One region of the Actinoplanes sp. NPDC051411 genome, then DNA from elsewhere that is predicted to be linked to it. Evidence: riboswitches for the same ligand, from Rfam matches in the RefSeq annotation. Region 1 holds a riboswitch; each other region holds the start of a gene.
What was found. Region 1 has a riboswitch for cyclic di-AMP ahead of AB0M88_RS21250 (NlpC/P60 family protein). Riboswitches for the same ligand answer to the same signal wherever they lie in the genome.
Positions count from the first base shown of each region.

Region 2: it holds a riboswitch for cyclic di-AMP, as region 1 does, so the genes downstream of both, AB0M88_RS31345 (NlpC/P60 family protein) here and AB0M88_RS21250 (NlpC/P60 family protein) in region 1, are expected to answer to the same signal.
Region 3: it holds a riboswitch for cyclic di-AMP, as region 1 does, so the genes downstream of both, AB0M88_RS24145 (transglycosylase family protein) here and AB0M88_RS21250 (NlpC/P60 family protein) in region 1, are expected to answer to the same signal.
Region 4: it holds a riboswitch for cyclic di-AMP, as region 1 does, so the genes downstream of both, AB0M88_RS12700 (hypothetical protein) here and AB0M88_RS21250 (NlpC/P60 family protein) in region 1, are expected to answer to the same signal.

Region 1 is NZ_JBFBAD010000036.1:56,606-60,301, forward strand. Features, by position in the region: gene AB0M88_RS21245 (L-lactate permease) at 1-1,423, opposite strand, end outside; gene AB0M88_RS21250 (NlpC/P60 family protein) at 1,500-1,856, opposite strand; cyclic di-AMP (ydaO/yuaA leader) riboswitch at 2,030-2,191, opposite strand; gene AB0M88_RS21255 (hypothetical protein) at 2,492-3,696, shown strand, end outside.
Region 2 is NZ_JBFBAD010000065.1:55,433-59,128, forward strand. Features, by position in the region: gene AB0M88_RS31340 (response regulator) at 1-635, shown strand, start outside; gene AB0M88_RS31345 (NlpC/P60 family protein) at 687-1,496, opposite strand; cyclic di-AMP (ydaO/yuaA leader) riboswitch at 1,503-1,633, opposite strand; gene AB0M88_RS31350 (MurT ligase domain-containing protein) at 2,113-3,333, shown strand; gene AB0M88_RS31355 (glutamine amidotransferase) at 3,323-3,696, shown strand, end outside.
Region 3 is NZ_JBFBAD010000044.1:3,161-6,856, reverse strand. Features, by position in the region: gene AB0M88_RS24150 (nuclear transport factor 2 family protein) at 1-222, shown strand, start outside; gene AB0M88_RS24145 (transglycosylase family protein) at 1,025-1,699, opposite strand; cyclic di-AMP (ydaO/yuaA leader) riboswitch at 1,706-1,846, opposite strand; gene AB0M88_RS24140 (saccharopine dehydrogenase NADP-binding domain-containing protein) at 2,074-3,312, shown strand; gene AB0M88_RS24135 (TetR/AcrR family transcriptional regulator) at 3,457-3,696, opposite strand, start outside.
Region 4 is NZ_JBFBAD010000018.1:29,710-33,405, reverse strand. Features, by position in the region: gene AB0M88_RS12705 (ABC transporter ATP-binding protein) at 1-418, shown strand, start outside; gene AB0M88_RS12700 (hypothetical protein) at 455-1,510, opposite strand; cyclic di-AMP (ydaO/yuaA leader) riboswitch at 1,514-1,652, opposite strand; cyclic di-AMP (ydaO/yuaA leader) riboswitch at 1,859-1,996, shown strand; gene AB0M88_RS12695 (hypothetical protein) at 2,002-3,048, shown strand; gene AB0M88_RS12690 (glycoside hydrolase family 65 protein) at 3,083-3,696, opposite strand, start outside.

The DNA of each region.
Region 1 (3,696 bases):
CGATCATCATCGTGCCGGCCGCCGGCAGCCAGCCGAACGCGAACGTGACCGACGAGAGCGGCTTGCCGTTGGCGCCCAGCACGTGCAGGCCGGGCCAGGCGAAGCTGACCGTCCACGGCGACTTGGCCAGCGCCGCCTTGATCGGCCCGATGCTGATGATCGAGAAGATCGCGATGATGATCAGGTAGGGCGCGTAGGCCCGCGCGATCTCGGCCGGACTGTCCCGCTTGTCCAATGTGGAGGTAGACGGCGACGCTCCGCCGGTCGGGCCGGCTTCGGCGGACCGGGCGGTCGCGCCGGCCCGAGCGGTCGCGCCGGACCGGGCGAACTCGGGAGTCGGCGCGTCCTCGCCACCGCGGGCCGTCCCGTCGGCGTCCCCGTCGTCCGGTGCGTCGGTCTCGGCCGCCGAGTCGGACCCCGAGCCGGCCGACGAGCCGGAGCCGGTCGGGCCGGAGCCGGCCGAGGAGCCGGCGGCGAGGGAGCCGCTGCCGGACGAGGCGCCGGAAGTGGCCGAAGACGCCGCGAGAGTGGACACCGCCCCGGGTGGGGCCGCGCCGGAGGTGACCATCGACGGCTCGTGCGCGGGCTTCCAGAGGCGCAGGAAGCCGATCACCGCCGCCGCCGACAACAGCGCCGCCACGATGTCGGTCAACGGCACCGACAGGTAGTTCGACGCGGCGAACTGCGCGACCCCGAACACCAGCCCGGCGGTCAGGGCGACCGGCCACGTCTGCCGGAAGCCCCGCTTCCCGTCGATGACGAAGACCAGGACCAGCGGCACGATCACCGCGAGTATCGGCGTCTGCCGGCCGACCATGGCACCGAGCGTGTCGCTGTTCAACCGCGGATCGTCACCGGCGCCGGCGGCCACCGTGCCGAGCGTGACGATCGGCGTCGCCAGCGCCCCGAACGCGACCGGCGCCGTGTTGGCGATCAACGCCACCGACGCCGCTCGGATCGGGCTGAAGCCGAGCGCGATCAGCATGACCACGGTGACCGCGACCGGCGTGCCGAAGCCGGCCAGGGCCTCGAGCAGCGCGCCGAAGCAGAACGCCACGATGACGGCCTGGATGCGCATGTCCGGGCTGATCCGCGCCATCGACCGTCGCAACACGTCGAAGTGGCCGCTGACCACGGTCAGGTTGTAGACCCAGATCGCGTTGAGCACGATCCAGAGAATCGGGAAGAAGCCGAACGCCGCGCCCTCGGTGGCCGAGAGCACGGACTGTCCGACCGGCATGGAGTAGACGGTTATCGCGACGACCAGCGCCACCACCAGGGCGATCACGCCGGCCAGCCAGGCGCGCATGCGCAGCACGCCGAGCAGCACGAAGAGCGCTAGAAGGGGAAGGACTGCGAAGATCGCTGAAAGACCGACCGAATTGCCGACGGGGTCGGTGACGATCCGGAACTGATCCAACATGGGACCCATCCAGGGTTGTCGATCATTTCGATCAATCTAAACCGCGAGTGACCGAAACGGAACAGCCCGATGACCTTCAGATCCCGATGCGGCCGAACCGCACCTGACTCCACGACCAGATCGCGGTCAGCCGCACCCGCTGCCCCGGCTTCGGCGCGTGCCACACCTTGCCCGCACCGGCATAGACCGCGACGTGGTAGGCGTGTCCGCCACCGACCCAGAACACCAGGTCACCCGGCCGGGCGGCGGCTTTCGCGACGTGCCGGGCGGCGCGGAACTGCCCGTCGGCCGTACGCGGGAGGCTGATCCGGACACTGCGATAGGCGTACCCGGTCAGGCCGGAGCAATCGAAGGCGCTCGGTCCCCGGGTGCCGAATCGGTACGGCTTGCCGCGCTGGGCCCGGGCCGCGGCGACGATGTGATAGCCGCGCATTCTCGCCGCGTACGCCAGAGAAGCCGGAGCGGAAACCGCACGGGAAACCGGAGCGGAAACCGCGCGCGGTGCCGCGGAAGCGGCGGCCGGAGCGACGGTCGCCGCGGCGACCGCGACCGTTCCGAGAATGGCGAGACGGCCGAGCAGGTTTTGACACGGATGGACACAGAGAATCCTCGGTCCTTCAACCGCCTGCGAGGTTAGCTGTCGGATTAGGCCGGAAGGACGGCCCGTCGCGCGTGGCGACTTCACCCCGAGCCGGCTCGACGGCCGGCATGGTGGTTCCCCCGTTCCCGCTCACTGAAGATCCTGATAGGAGTCGGTTTCCTCGACGCTCTCGGTGAGCGGGACTCGGCGACCGAGAGCGACCTCCCGTCGGGAGGCACCGCAGAACCATCGGCGCCGGCCCGCCGTTCGCCAGTTTTCGGGTCGCGTCCCGCAGGGCTCATTCGTCCCGAACCGGAGGCCCCGGCCGCTAGCTCTTCGGACATCGCGGCCGGTTCGGCCCGATCCGGCGGGAAAGCGCGGTCGCGGGCCGGTGAGCCTTGTCACCGAATTCGGCGCCTACCGATTAAGCGCTCGCCCGAATCGGTCGAACGGATTGGTATAAACCTCTGCAAAGGGCGGTGAATTGCGTGGTTCTGCAACAGGTCGGCGAGTGGACCGATGCGGAACTTCCCCGGCTCAACCGGGCGATCCTCGGAGGCGAGATCCCTCCGGGACGACTCGCCGAGCAGTGCACCGAGGTGCTTTTCCCGCTGCTGCCTCAACCCGATCGGGTGCCTGCTGAGCAGGCAAAACGCTTAGCTGTACGCCTCGGTTTCGTCGGCGCCTCGCTGGGCCGGCATTACCAGGAATGGACGCCGGACGGAAAGCGGACGCCCGAGCGCGCGTACGACGGGCTGACGATCGGTGACCTGCCGTTTCGCCAGTATTTCGGGGTGATCGCGGAGCGGACCGGCACCGGTCATTGCGGCCGGGACACCTATGCCTCGCTGGTCCGCTGGAATGTCGGCACGTTGAAGGTGCTGCGCGGCACCGAGACGATGGCCGTTCTGCCCGGCGTCTTCGACGACGGCAAGGTACGCAGCTATACCGGCACCCCGGGCGAGGAACGCTTCTTTCTGCTGGTCAAGAAGGGCGAAGCGATCGAACTCGCGATCAACGACGTGCTGGATCCGCTGACCCGGCCGGAGGAGAACCTGCTCGGCGCGGACGCTCTCGACCGGGTGCGCCTGGCCACCGAACTGCTCGGCGCGCTGCGCGAACTGTTCCGCGATTTCGCCGTCCTCCCGCCCGAGCGCAGCATGCCGACCGACCAGTTCCTCGACGTGTTCCGGCAGTTCGCCGTCCACTGGACGCCCGACGACATCCCGCCCAGTGGCGCACTCGACCCGGAAGCGCTGAAACGGGACTTCCTGCTCGGCATCAACCTCGACGGGTACGAGGCGAACGTCCGGCGGCTCTTCCCGGCGTTGCTGACCACCGAGCGGGAGGCGATCGAGCCGATGATGGCCGAACCGACCCTGCCCGAGCGGATGCTCGCCGGCCTCGGCCGGTCGGCCGCCTCGCTGCGGGCGGCCGAGCGCGGTGACCTGGTGCGCCTGGTCGGTGAGCATCCGGGCCTGGCCGACTGGTACATGATTCTCGCGGCCCACGCCCGGGCGGCCGGCGCGCACCTCATGCTGAGCAAGAAGTTCCTGTTCAAGCCCCAGCAGCGCCGGGACGCGGCCGGTCTCGGCGACCGTCCGCTGGTGTCGAACCGGGCCGGCACGACCGGCATGAACGAGACCTTCCTGGAGCGGATCACCCGGGCCCGGCAGGATCACCCGCTTGCGCC
Region 2 (3,696 bases), on a different contig from region 1:
TCGTCCACCTGGTCATCACCGACACCGGCAGCGGCATGAGCGACGAGGTGCGGCAGCGGGCGCTCGAACCGTTCTTCACCACTCGCCCGACCGCGGCCGGGCTCGGCCTGGCCACCACGGCCGGCATCGTGCAGGGCATCGGCGGCCACATCGAGCTGGAGTCACAGCCCCGGATCGGCACGACCGTGCACCTCTATCTCCCGGCGGCCGAGGAACGCACGGCGGCGGCCGGCGAGCGGCAGGGCGCCCCCGCGGTGATCGGCCGGGTCCTGATCGTCGAGGACCAGCCCGAGGTCGCCCAGCTGGTGCAGCGGCTGATCGAGCCGGCCGGTTACGTGATCACGGTGGCGACCGACGCGCTGACGGCGGTCACCCAGGTGGCGGCCGGGGCGCATCCGGACCTGCTGATCACCGACGTGGTGATGCCGACGATGACCGGGCCGGAGCTGGCGTCGGCGCTGCGTACGCACCACCCGGATCTGCCGGTGCTCTACATGTCGGGCTACACGGCGGCGTCGCTCGGGCCGCAGCTGACGCTCGACGAGAACAGCATGCTGATCGAGAAGCCGTTCACCCGGTCCACTCTGCTGGGCGCGATCCGTACGCTGTGCGGGCCGCAGCCGCCGCGTACATGAAAGAGGCGTGAGCGAACCGCTCACGCCTCTCTCATCATCTTTTCCCGCGTGTCAGGCCATGCGGCGTACGACGTAGTTGCTGCCGTAGATCTTGTGCTTGCCGACGCGGGCTCCCGTGTGCGGGGAGTCGTACATGTAGCCGTTGCCGGCGTAGATCGCGGCGTGGTAGCCGTACGAGCCCGAGCGGAAGACGATCAGGTCGCCGACCTTCTTGCTGCCCTTGCTGACGGCCTTGCCGTAGTGCTGCTGCGAGTTCGCCTTGTGCGGCAGCTTCTTGCCCACTGCCTTCTTGTAGACGTACATGGTGAATCCGGAGCAGTCGAAGCGCTTGGGCCCGGCCGCGGCGAACTTGTAGAGCGCGCCCGTGTGCTTCTTGGCCTCCGCGAGGACCTTGGCCCCCTTGTTGACCTGCACCTTCACGTAGAGCCGCTTGGCGTAGCCGGCGTTGAGGCCGCTGTTGCCGTAGAACTCGGTGCGGAAGTAGCCGTTGACCCCGGGCTTGGCGTAGAGCGTGGCGTAGCCGTTCTTGCCGATCGGCGTGGACGACCAGTTGTTCCACTTGCCGTTCCGGTACGCCTGGACGCGTACGCGGCCCGACGTGACGACCTTGCCGGTCTTGGGGTTGATGACCTTGGTGGTCAGCCGAACTCGGGAGCCCAGGGAGACGGTCGAGGTGTTGACCGAGTCGATGACCTTGGGCGTGACCTTGGCGACCGCGGCCTGAGTGACGACGGGGGTGGCGGCGTTCGCCGCCGTCGTCGTCATCAGCTGGCCCGCGCAGAGGCAGAGACCAAGGGACAGCGCGGCGGTGCCGGTGCCGACGGACAGCCGTCGAGGCCGGCTCAGGGTGTGCTGAGGCACGGTAAGGGAATCCCTCCGGCACGCCTGCGAGGTTAGCTGTCGGGTTCGGGCGGGAAGGTGTGCCCGGTCGCGTTGCCGCGACTTCACCCCGAGGTTGCTCCGTTGCCCGCCACCGGAGCGGGTGGCGCGGAGCGGACCGGCTGTCTCTCTCGAGAAGCTGTGGGTCCCCCGTCCCTGCCCCCGTATGCCTTTGTGGTCGTGCGTGCAAAGGTCGCGTCGTCCGACCCGGGGCAGGGCTCGGCGTGAGCCTGGGCGGCGCGACCGGCGAGCGGATGCCCACCGGCGGAAACCTTCCTATCCGAATTTTTTGATGATCGTCGGGCGCCATTTGGTGACTTTCCGTAATCGTTGATCGAGGCGTTGTCCAATTTGCCATCGACCGGGAACATTTGCCGCGACATTCCGTAGGTGCCCGACTACTTCTTGTTGAGAATTCGGCGTGAACCAGAACACACAATTACTCCATACAGGATTGTCTATTCGAGTCGAAAATCCCTCTACCGGCGGAAACACGGTCACCCGTTCGGCGAAGGTCGATTCCGTACCCCATCCGCCCCGCCGACAACTCGACGTAACCTCTGATTCCGGTACCCTCGCTGGCGTGACGGACCAGAAATTGCCCCTGCGCGCCAAGGTCGCGACCTCGGTGTCGAAGACCGCGGCGGCGCTCTCCCGGGCCGCGGGCCGCGGCGACGGCTCGGTCATCGGCGGCTGGATCGGTCTCAAGATCGATCCGGAACTGTTGACGCACCTGGCCACCGGGCGGGCGATCGCGCTGGTGTCCGGCACCAACGGCAAGACCACGACGACCCGGCTGACCGCCGCCGCGATGGAGGTGCTCGGCCCGGTCGCGACGAACTCGTTCGGCGCCAACATGCCGACCGGGCACACCTCGGCCCTGGCCAAGGCCGGCTCGACGCCGTTCGCGGTGCTCGAGGTCGACGAGCACTACCTGGCCCGGGTGATCGAGGAGACCAACCCGCGGGTGGTGGCCCTGCTCAACCTCTCCCGCGACCAGCTCGACCGGGCCAAGGAGGTGGCGATGATGGCGCAGATGTGGAAGACCGCGCTCGCCGCCCACCAGGACGTCAAGGTCGTGGCCAACGCCGACGACCCGATGGTGGTCTGGGCGGCCAGCGGCAGCCCCTACGTGGTGTGGTTCAGTGCCGGCCAGCGCTGGCACGACGACTCCTTCGTCTGCCCGCAGAGCGGCCACCCGATCGAGCGCCACCAGGGAGACTGGTGGTGCACCGGCTGCCCGCTGCGCCGTCCTCGCGCCCACTGGCAGGTCGAGGAGGAGGGTGTCGTCGACCCGCGCGGCGACTGGCACCTGGTCAAGCTCCAGCTGCCCGGCACGGTCAACATCGGCAACGCGGCGACCGCGCTGGCCGTCGTGGCCGAGTTCGGCGTCCACCCGCTCAAGGCGTTGCCTTACCTCGCGACCGTCACCTCGATCGCCGGGCGGTACGCCCAGGTCGACCGTGAGGGGCGCAACATCCGGCTGCTCCTGGCGAAAAACCCGGCCAGCTGGCTCGAGGCGTTCGACATGGCCGAGATCGCGCCCACCCTGCTCTCGATCAACGCCCGCGACCCCGACGGACTCGACACGTCGTGGCTCTACGACGTCGACTTCGCGCCGCTGCGCAACCGTCCGGTGCTGATCACCGGCGACCGCGCGTACGACCTCGCGGTGCGGCTCGAGGTCAACGGTGTGCCCTTCCGGCACGTGACCAGTTTCGACCAGGCGCTGCAGGGTGTCCCGCCCGGGCGCCTCGAGGTGATCGCCAACTACACGGCGTTCCAGGACATCCGATCGGAGTTGGACCGTGTCAACTGAGTCCCTGCGGATCGTGTGGATCTACCCCGATCTGCTCTCGACCTACGGTGACCGGGGCAACATGCTCATCCTCGCCCGAAGGGCCCAGATGCGGGGCATTCCGGTCGAGGCGTACGAGATCCGGTCGGACCAGCCCATGCCGTCGAGCGCCGACATCTACCTGATCGGCGGCGGTGAGGACGGCCCGCAGGCCCTCGCCTCCCAGCGGCTGATCGCCGACGGCGGCCTGCACCGGGCGGTCAACCAGGGCGCGGCGGTCCTCGCGATCTGTGCCGGTTATCAGCTGTTCGGCCATTCTTTCTTCGCCAAAGGCGCCAAATGTCCGGGGCTCGGTCTGCTCGACCTCTACTCCGACCGGGGCGA
Region 3 (3,696 bases), on a different contig from region 1:
CGCTCCGCGATCGAAAAGCTGTGGGCCGAGCTGCTCCCCAAGATGCCGCAGTTCACGCCCGAGCAGCCGCTGCCCACGCTGATCAGCGGCGACCTGGCGCTGACCTCGACGCCACCCCGCGACGGCGCGGGCGCCCGCGCCCAGGTGGTGCGCCGCCAGCCCGACGGCTCGTGGCTGCGGGTGCTCGATCAGCCCGAGTTCGTCACACCGGCGTCGCGCTGATCGCTTCTCGAGTCGTCCAGTGCGTGGTGGCGCAGCGTGCGGTTGTGGCGAGCCTGGTTGCGTAATGCGCGGTGGTGCCGGGCCGGTGGTGCCGGGCGTGATTGGGCCGGGCGTGATTGGGCCGGGCGTGATTGGGCCGGGCGTGATTGGGCCGAGCGTGATTGGGCTGAGCGCGGTTGGGCTGAGCGTGACTGGGCCGAGCGCGGTTGGGCCGAGCGCGGTTGGGCCGAGCGCGGTTGGGCCGAGCGCGGTTGGTACTGCGCGGTGGTGCCGAGCGCGGTTGGGTCGGGCGTGATTGGGCCGAGCGAGTCGGGCAGTGCGGGTCGGGCAGTGCGCGGTCGGGCCGAGCGAGGTTGGGCAGTGCGCGGTGGCGCTGAACGTGGTTGTGCCGAGGGTGAGTTTGGCCGAGCGCGGTCGCGAAAGGCGTGGCGCCCAGGCCGGCGATCTCGCGAAGGCTTGATCGTTGGCCTGGGAGCCGGCGTCGGCGCTTAGCGCGACACGACGATGTGCTGCTGTGGTGGTGCCGATCGGGGGGAATGGCACCACCACAGCGCACTCGCCACCGTGGCCTCTGTGGACATGGGATCACCCGGGGGCATGGCTTGACCCATGGCTCACCGTGCTTCGCACGGAACGGGGCCGGAGTGGCTGATCACCGGGGATGGGGCACCCGGGGGTTGGTGCGGTGGAATTTTCTAGCTCACAGCGGGCCGGCTCAAGGTGGGCCGGCTCACACCGGGCTGGCTCAAGGCGGGCCAGCTCAAAGTCGCCAGCTCAGAGCGGGCAGCTCAGAGCGGGCAGCTCAGAGCGCGATCCGCTGACCGGGGAAGATCAGGTTCGGGTCGCTGATGATGCCGGTGTTGAGCGAGGCCAGGGCGTGCCAGCCGCCCTTGACCTGGTAGCGCGTCGCGATGGCCGACAGGGTGTCGCCCGAACGCACCACATAGGTCTTGCCGGTCGCCTTGACCGACGCCGACCGCACGACCCGGCTGGTGGTGGTCGCCTTGTGGTGGGTGGTCCTCGACGACTTGTGGGTCACCGACTTCGAGGTGTGGCTCGCCTTGTGGGTCGCCTTGTGACTCGACTTGCTGCTGTGCGAACCGCTGGTGTTGCTGCCCGAGTAGTGCTTGGTCGAGCCGCCCTTCCTGCCGCACACGGGCCAGGCACCGATGCCCTGGCCGCGCAGAACCTTCTCGGCGATCGCGATCTGCTCGGACCGGCTCGCCTTGTTGGCCGTGCTGGCATACTTCGTGCCGCCGTACGCCTTCCAGGTGCCCTTGGTGAACTGCAGGCCACCGTAGAAGCCGTTGCCCGTGTTGATGCTCCAGTTGCCACCGGACTCGCACTGCGCGATCGCGTCCCAGTTCACACTGGACGCCTGCGCCGCGGAGGCCGGGCCGAGCAGGGCGGCTGTGCCCGCCACGCCCGCGGCGGTGAGGCCGAGGGCAATTCGGGCATGCTTACGGATCTGTGCCATGACAGAGAAACCTCCACGCCTGCGAGGTGAGCTGTCGGGTTCGGGCTGAGGTGCCCGGCCGCGCATGGCGGCTTCACCCCGAGGCGCGCAGCAGCGCGCCGAGGAACTTTTGGGTCCCCCGCTCCATGCCTTGGGTTAAGTTCCGTCGGGCGGCGGCAAGGACTCGGCGTTCCGCCCACGGTGTCCACGTTGGCGGACCGACCGAACCTAGCCGGGCCGATTCGGCGATCGCCAAGGTCTAGTGACGTTGTTCTCAGTAATTGCCCTATTTGATCTTTCTTTAGGACGAGTATGACCGATATGCGACGCGATTAAATTACTGGTCGGTAACCATCCGCTCCGTGGCCCCCTGGTCTGATGCAGAATCGGCAACCATGACCCAGCCCACACGCGAGTACGACGTCGTCGTCTACGGCGCGACCGGTTTCGCCGGCGCCCTCGTCGCCCGCCACCTGGCCGCGCACGCCCCCGCCGGCGCTCGTCTCGCGCTGGCCGGCCGCTCCGAGACGAAGCTCACTCGAATTCGGGCCGAGTTGGGCGTCGACTGGCCGATCGTGGTCGCCGACGCCTCCGACGAACCCGCTCTGGCCCGGCTCGCCGCCTCCACCCGGGTGGTCGTCACGACGGTCGGGCCGTACCTGAAATATGGCCGCGCCCTCGTCGCGGCCTGCGCCGCCGCGGGCACCGACTACGCCGACCTGACCGGTGAGGTGCTCTTCGTCCGCGACAGCATCGACGCCAACCACGACCTGGCCCGCCGCACCGGCGCCCGCATCGTGCACGCCTGCGGCTTCGACTCGATTCCCTCCGACATCGGCGTCCACGTCCTCGACCGGCAGGTCAAGGCCGACCAGGCGGGCGATCTGACCACCACCACCCTGGTCGTGACCAGCCTCCGCGGCGGCATGAGCGGTGGCACCATCGGCACCATCCGCAACCAGGCGGAGGAGCTGAAGAAGGACCGCGCGCGGCGCCGCATCGCGGCGAGTCCCTATTCGCTGAGCCCCGACCGCGCCGCGGAGCCCGACCTGGGCCGCCAGTCCGACATGCTCACCGTGCCCGGCGCGGAGGTCGATCCGTCCCTGCGCGGCAGCCTCGCCCCGTTCTTCATGGCCTCGTTCAACACCCGGATCGTGCGCCGCTCGAATGCCCTGCGGGGCTGGTCGTACGGCCGTGCGTTCCGCTACCGCGAGACGATGAGCGTCGGCACTTCCCCGCTTTCGCCGCTGCTGGCCGGGGCTTTGAAGCTGGGCCTCGGCGCCGCCATGGTCGGCCTGGCCGTGACGCCGCCGGCCATCCTCGACCGGATCCTGCCCGATCCGGGCACCGGCCCGAGCGAACGCACCCGCGCGTCGGGCCACTTCACGGTCGACGTCTTCACCGTCACGACGACGGGCGTGCGCTACCGGTCCCGGGTCCGGGCCCAGGGCGATCCCGGTTACGCCGCGACCGCGGTCATGCTGGGCGAGTCGGCGCTGGCGCTGGCCTTCGACCGAGACGCGCTGCCGCCGTCCGAGGGCGGAGTGCTGACCCCGGCCACCGCGATGGGCGATGCGCTGGTCGACCGCTTGCGCGGAGCCGGCCTGACCATAACCGCCACCCGCGCCGGCTGACCGAGCGTCGGCTGACCGAGCGCCGGCTGACCGAGCGGGTGCCCGCCCGCCGGACAAGGCCGGAGTCCCGTTTTCCCGGCCTTGTCCGGAACACAGGCGTACCTGATCAACGTGAGACTGCCCGACGAGTGCGCGCGTCAAACGTCAGCGGGCGAGCAGGTGGCCGGCGATCCACGTCAGGTGCTCGGCCAGTTCGTCCGGGTCCTCGGCCATGCCGCGGGAGATCCAGTCGATGATGACCTCGCTGATCCCGGCGATCAGGGCCAGCAGCGTGCGCTCCAGCCGCCGCTTGTCGGTCGTCGTCCCGACGAACCGGTTGACCAGCGGCGCGAAGTGCTGGGCGTCCTCCCGCAGTACGCCTCGGCGGCGGGTCTCCATCCGCGG
Region 4 (3,696 bases), on a different contig from region 1:
CGTCGAGCTGGGCTGCCTCGCCATGGGCATGAGCCCGGCCGAGGTCAAGGAGCGCACCGCCGACATCATCGAGTTCTCCGGCATCAACGAGCGGGGCGACTTCAGCTCGCTGCCGATGAAGACGTACTCGTCCGGCATGGCGGCCCGGCTCCGCTTCTCGATCGCCGCGGCCAAGAAGCACGACGTGCTGCTGATCGACGAGGCGCTGGCGACCGGTGACGCGAAGTTCCGCAAGCGGAGCGAGGCGCGGGTGCGCGAGCTGCGCCAGGAGGCCGGCACGGTCTTCCTGGTCAGCCACAGCGAGCAGTCGATCCGCGACACCTGCGAGCGGACCATCTGGCTCGAGTCGGGCGTGATCCGGGCCGACGGCCCGACCGAGGAGATCCTCCGGATGTACGAGGAGTTCAGCAACAAGTGAGCGAAAGGCCGGCCCCGGCGGGCCGGCCTTCTTCGTTCATCTCACCGAGAGATGTACGTGGTTCTCGTGCTCGCTCGACGGGTCGCCGTTCCCCTTCGTGTACGCCTTCCAGCCACTACTAGGCAGCCAGATGCGCCGGAACCAGATCACGTAGAGGACGCCCAGCTCGTCCGAGTTGTTGATGAAGTAGTTGGCCAGCCGGTTGCCGTAGTCCTTGCTGGACCCCGTCGCGACCCCGCCGAAGCCGCCCTTGTCGGCCGCGAAGTCGCACGCCCGGCCCTTCGGGTGCTCGCCGCTGTCCTGGTGCCGGAAGCAGGCCACGTAGTGCGTGAACCCGTCCGACTTGGCCTGCTGCAGGGCGTGCAGCATGCGCGCCGTGATGCAGCCGTCGGTGGTCGGGTCGTTGACCGTGCAGCCCTCGGGTGACAGCGACCCGTCCCCGTTCCGCTTGACCGGGGTCGCTTTGGCACTGCCGCCTCCGTCACCCGGCTGCGGGGCGTTCTGCCCGGCGTCGGCCGTCTTGAGCGCCGCCTCGGCCTGCGCCTTGCGGGCCGCCATCACGGCCACCTGCTTCTGCTGGTCGCGTACGGTCGCATCGATCGCCGCCTTGGCGGCGGCCTGGGTCTGCCGGGCGGTCCGCAGGTCGTCCATCGCCTTCTGCTGGCGGGCGGCCACGGTCTGCAGGACCTCGGCCCGGTCGAGGAACCCGGCCGAGGAGTCGGAGGTGAGCAGCGCGCTCATCGGCCCGAGCCGGCCGGCTCGGTACGACTCCTGGACGACCTGGTCGAACGCGGCCTGCCGGGGCGCCATCTGAGCGTCGATCCGCTGGAGCTGGGTGGCCAGGTCGGTCTGCTTCTTCTTGGATCCGGCCAGTTTGTCCTTGGCGTCGAGGTAGCCGCGGGAGGCCGCGTCGAGCTGCTGGGTCAGCGACTTCGAGCCGCCCTCGCCGTCGTCGCCGGACGATCCGGGAGCGGCCCGGGCGGGCGAGGCCAGTCCGGCCGCCGCGACCAGCGCGACCAGCACCGCGGCCCCAGCCTTCTGCAGCACAGTTCTTCGCAGCACAGTTTTCTGCCGCACAGTTTTCTGCCACACAGGGCATTCCTTCCATAGCGCCGGCCGGGTTAGCTGACGGGTTCGGGACGGAAGAAATCCCTACCGCGGCGAAGCGGATTCACCCCAGGATGGAACGTGGTTCCCCGGCTCACCCTGGCGGGTGATTAGGCGGTGGCCCCGATAAGGGACCGCGGCCGACCATACCGGAAGGTATCGATTGATCGACAGTTTTGATACGCAGAGCTATTCGACAATCACGCATGGTCGAACGATTACTTTTCGTCGCCATCCGGTAACTGGTTTTATGCTTTTCGAAGGCTGAAGCATTCTCGCTGCTCGGGTAAACTTCCGGCCGGATCTGCGACACGGCCCCACCCCCGAGGCACCGGCAGACCACCGCCCAATCGCCCGCCAGGGCGAGCCGGGGACCCAAGTTCGTTGGGGTGCATCCGCTTACAAGAGCGGTAGGGATCGCTTCCATCCTGAACCCGTCAGCTAACTCGGTAGGCGGTCCATCCGGAAGGACTTGCATGACCGTCAGACGCCGCCGGTGGCTGCATATCGCGCTGGCGCCGCTAGTCGTGGCTGCCACGCTGACCGCTGTAACGGCCCCCGCGCAGGCCGCGCCCGGCTCCGGCTCCTCGTCGTCGTCGTCGACCGCTCCGGACGAGAAGGGCGGCGACGAGCTCTCCGACAACTCGACGCTCAACGACGTCCTGGAGAGCACCAACCGGAAGTACGTGCAGGCCAAGGCCCAGGTCGCCACGTCGACCACGCAGCAGAAGGCGCTGGCCACCCAGATCAAGGACGCCGAGGCCAAGCGCGACGCCCTCACCCCCGAGGTCGCGTCGATCGCCGCCGAGCAATACGAAACCGGCCGCCTCAGCGCGTCCCGCTTCCTGCTCGGCGCCGACGACTCGGACGACTTCCTCTCCAAGGCGGTCTCGCTCGAGGAGATCAACGCGCTGCACGACCGGAAACTGCACGACCTCGACCAGGCGATCGACGCGGTCAACGCCAAGAAGGCGGCCCTCGACGCCGAGGTCAAGGCGCAGCAGACCAACCTGCTGGCGATGAAGAAGCAGAAGGAGTCGGCCGACAAGGCGCTCGCGCTGCTCGGCGGCGAGAGCCTGACCGGCGGCTTCGTGGTCGCCAAGTCACCGGTCGCCGCGCCCGCCCCGCGCAACGCCCAGGGCGGCTTCTCGCCCGAAGCGTGCACTGTGGACGACCCGACCACCAACGGCTGCATCACGCCGCGCATGCTCCACCTCTACAAGGAGGTGAAGAAGGCGGGCTTCAATCGGTTCGTCGGCTGCCATCGCGACGGCGGGCCGTTCGAGCATCCCAAGGGCCGGGCCTGCGACTGGTCATTGCAGAAGAGCGGCTTCTCGGTCGCGCACAACGCCGACATGAAGAATTACGGCAACAACGTGATGGCGTTCCTGGTGCGCAACGCCGACCGCCTCGGCATCTACTACGTGATCTGGTATGCGCAGATCTGGTTCCCGGCGACCGGCTGGCACGCCTATCACGGTGTGAGCAATCACAAGGACCACGTACACGTGTCCGTGCTTTAGCAAAAGGGCCCCGCATTCGCGGGGCCCTTTCCACTCAGTTCGTGCTGCTGGTGGCCCGGCGTACCGGAGCCCGGCCGTGCGGCTGGGTCGGCGCCGGTCCGACCGGCGGGGCCGGGGGAATCGGCACCGAGACCGGCTTGACCTGGGTCACCTCGATCTCCTTGCCGTGGTGGACCAGCGTCAGCCGGGCCGCCCCGCCGCCGTTGCGCAGCGAATAGGTGACCTCGTCGGCGGAGACGTCGACCCGCAACCGCAGCCCGTGCCAGAGCATCGAGAACTCGAGATTGGTGATGCGGCTGGGCAGCCGGGGCGCGAACGACAGCTGGCCGTTGAAGTCACGCATGCCGCCGAGGCCGGCGATCAGCGAGATCCAGGTGCCGGCCAGCGACGCGACGTGCACGCCGTCCCGGGCGTTCTGGTGCAGGTCGTGCAGGTCCATCAGGGCGGCCTCGCCCAGATAGTCGTGCGCCAGCTCGAGGTGACCGACCTCGGCCGCCAGCACCGCCTGGACGCAGGCCGAGAGCGAGGAGTCCCGCACCGTGCGCGCGTCGTAGTAGGCGAAGTTGCGCGCCTTCTCCTCCGGCGTGAACGCGTCGCCCCGGATGTACATCGCCATGACCAGGTCGGCCTGCTTGACCACCTGCTTGC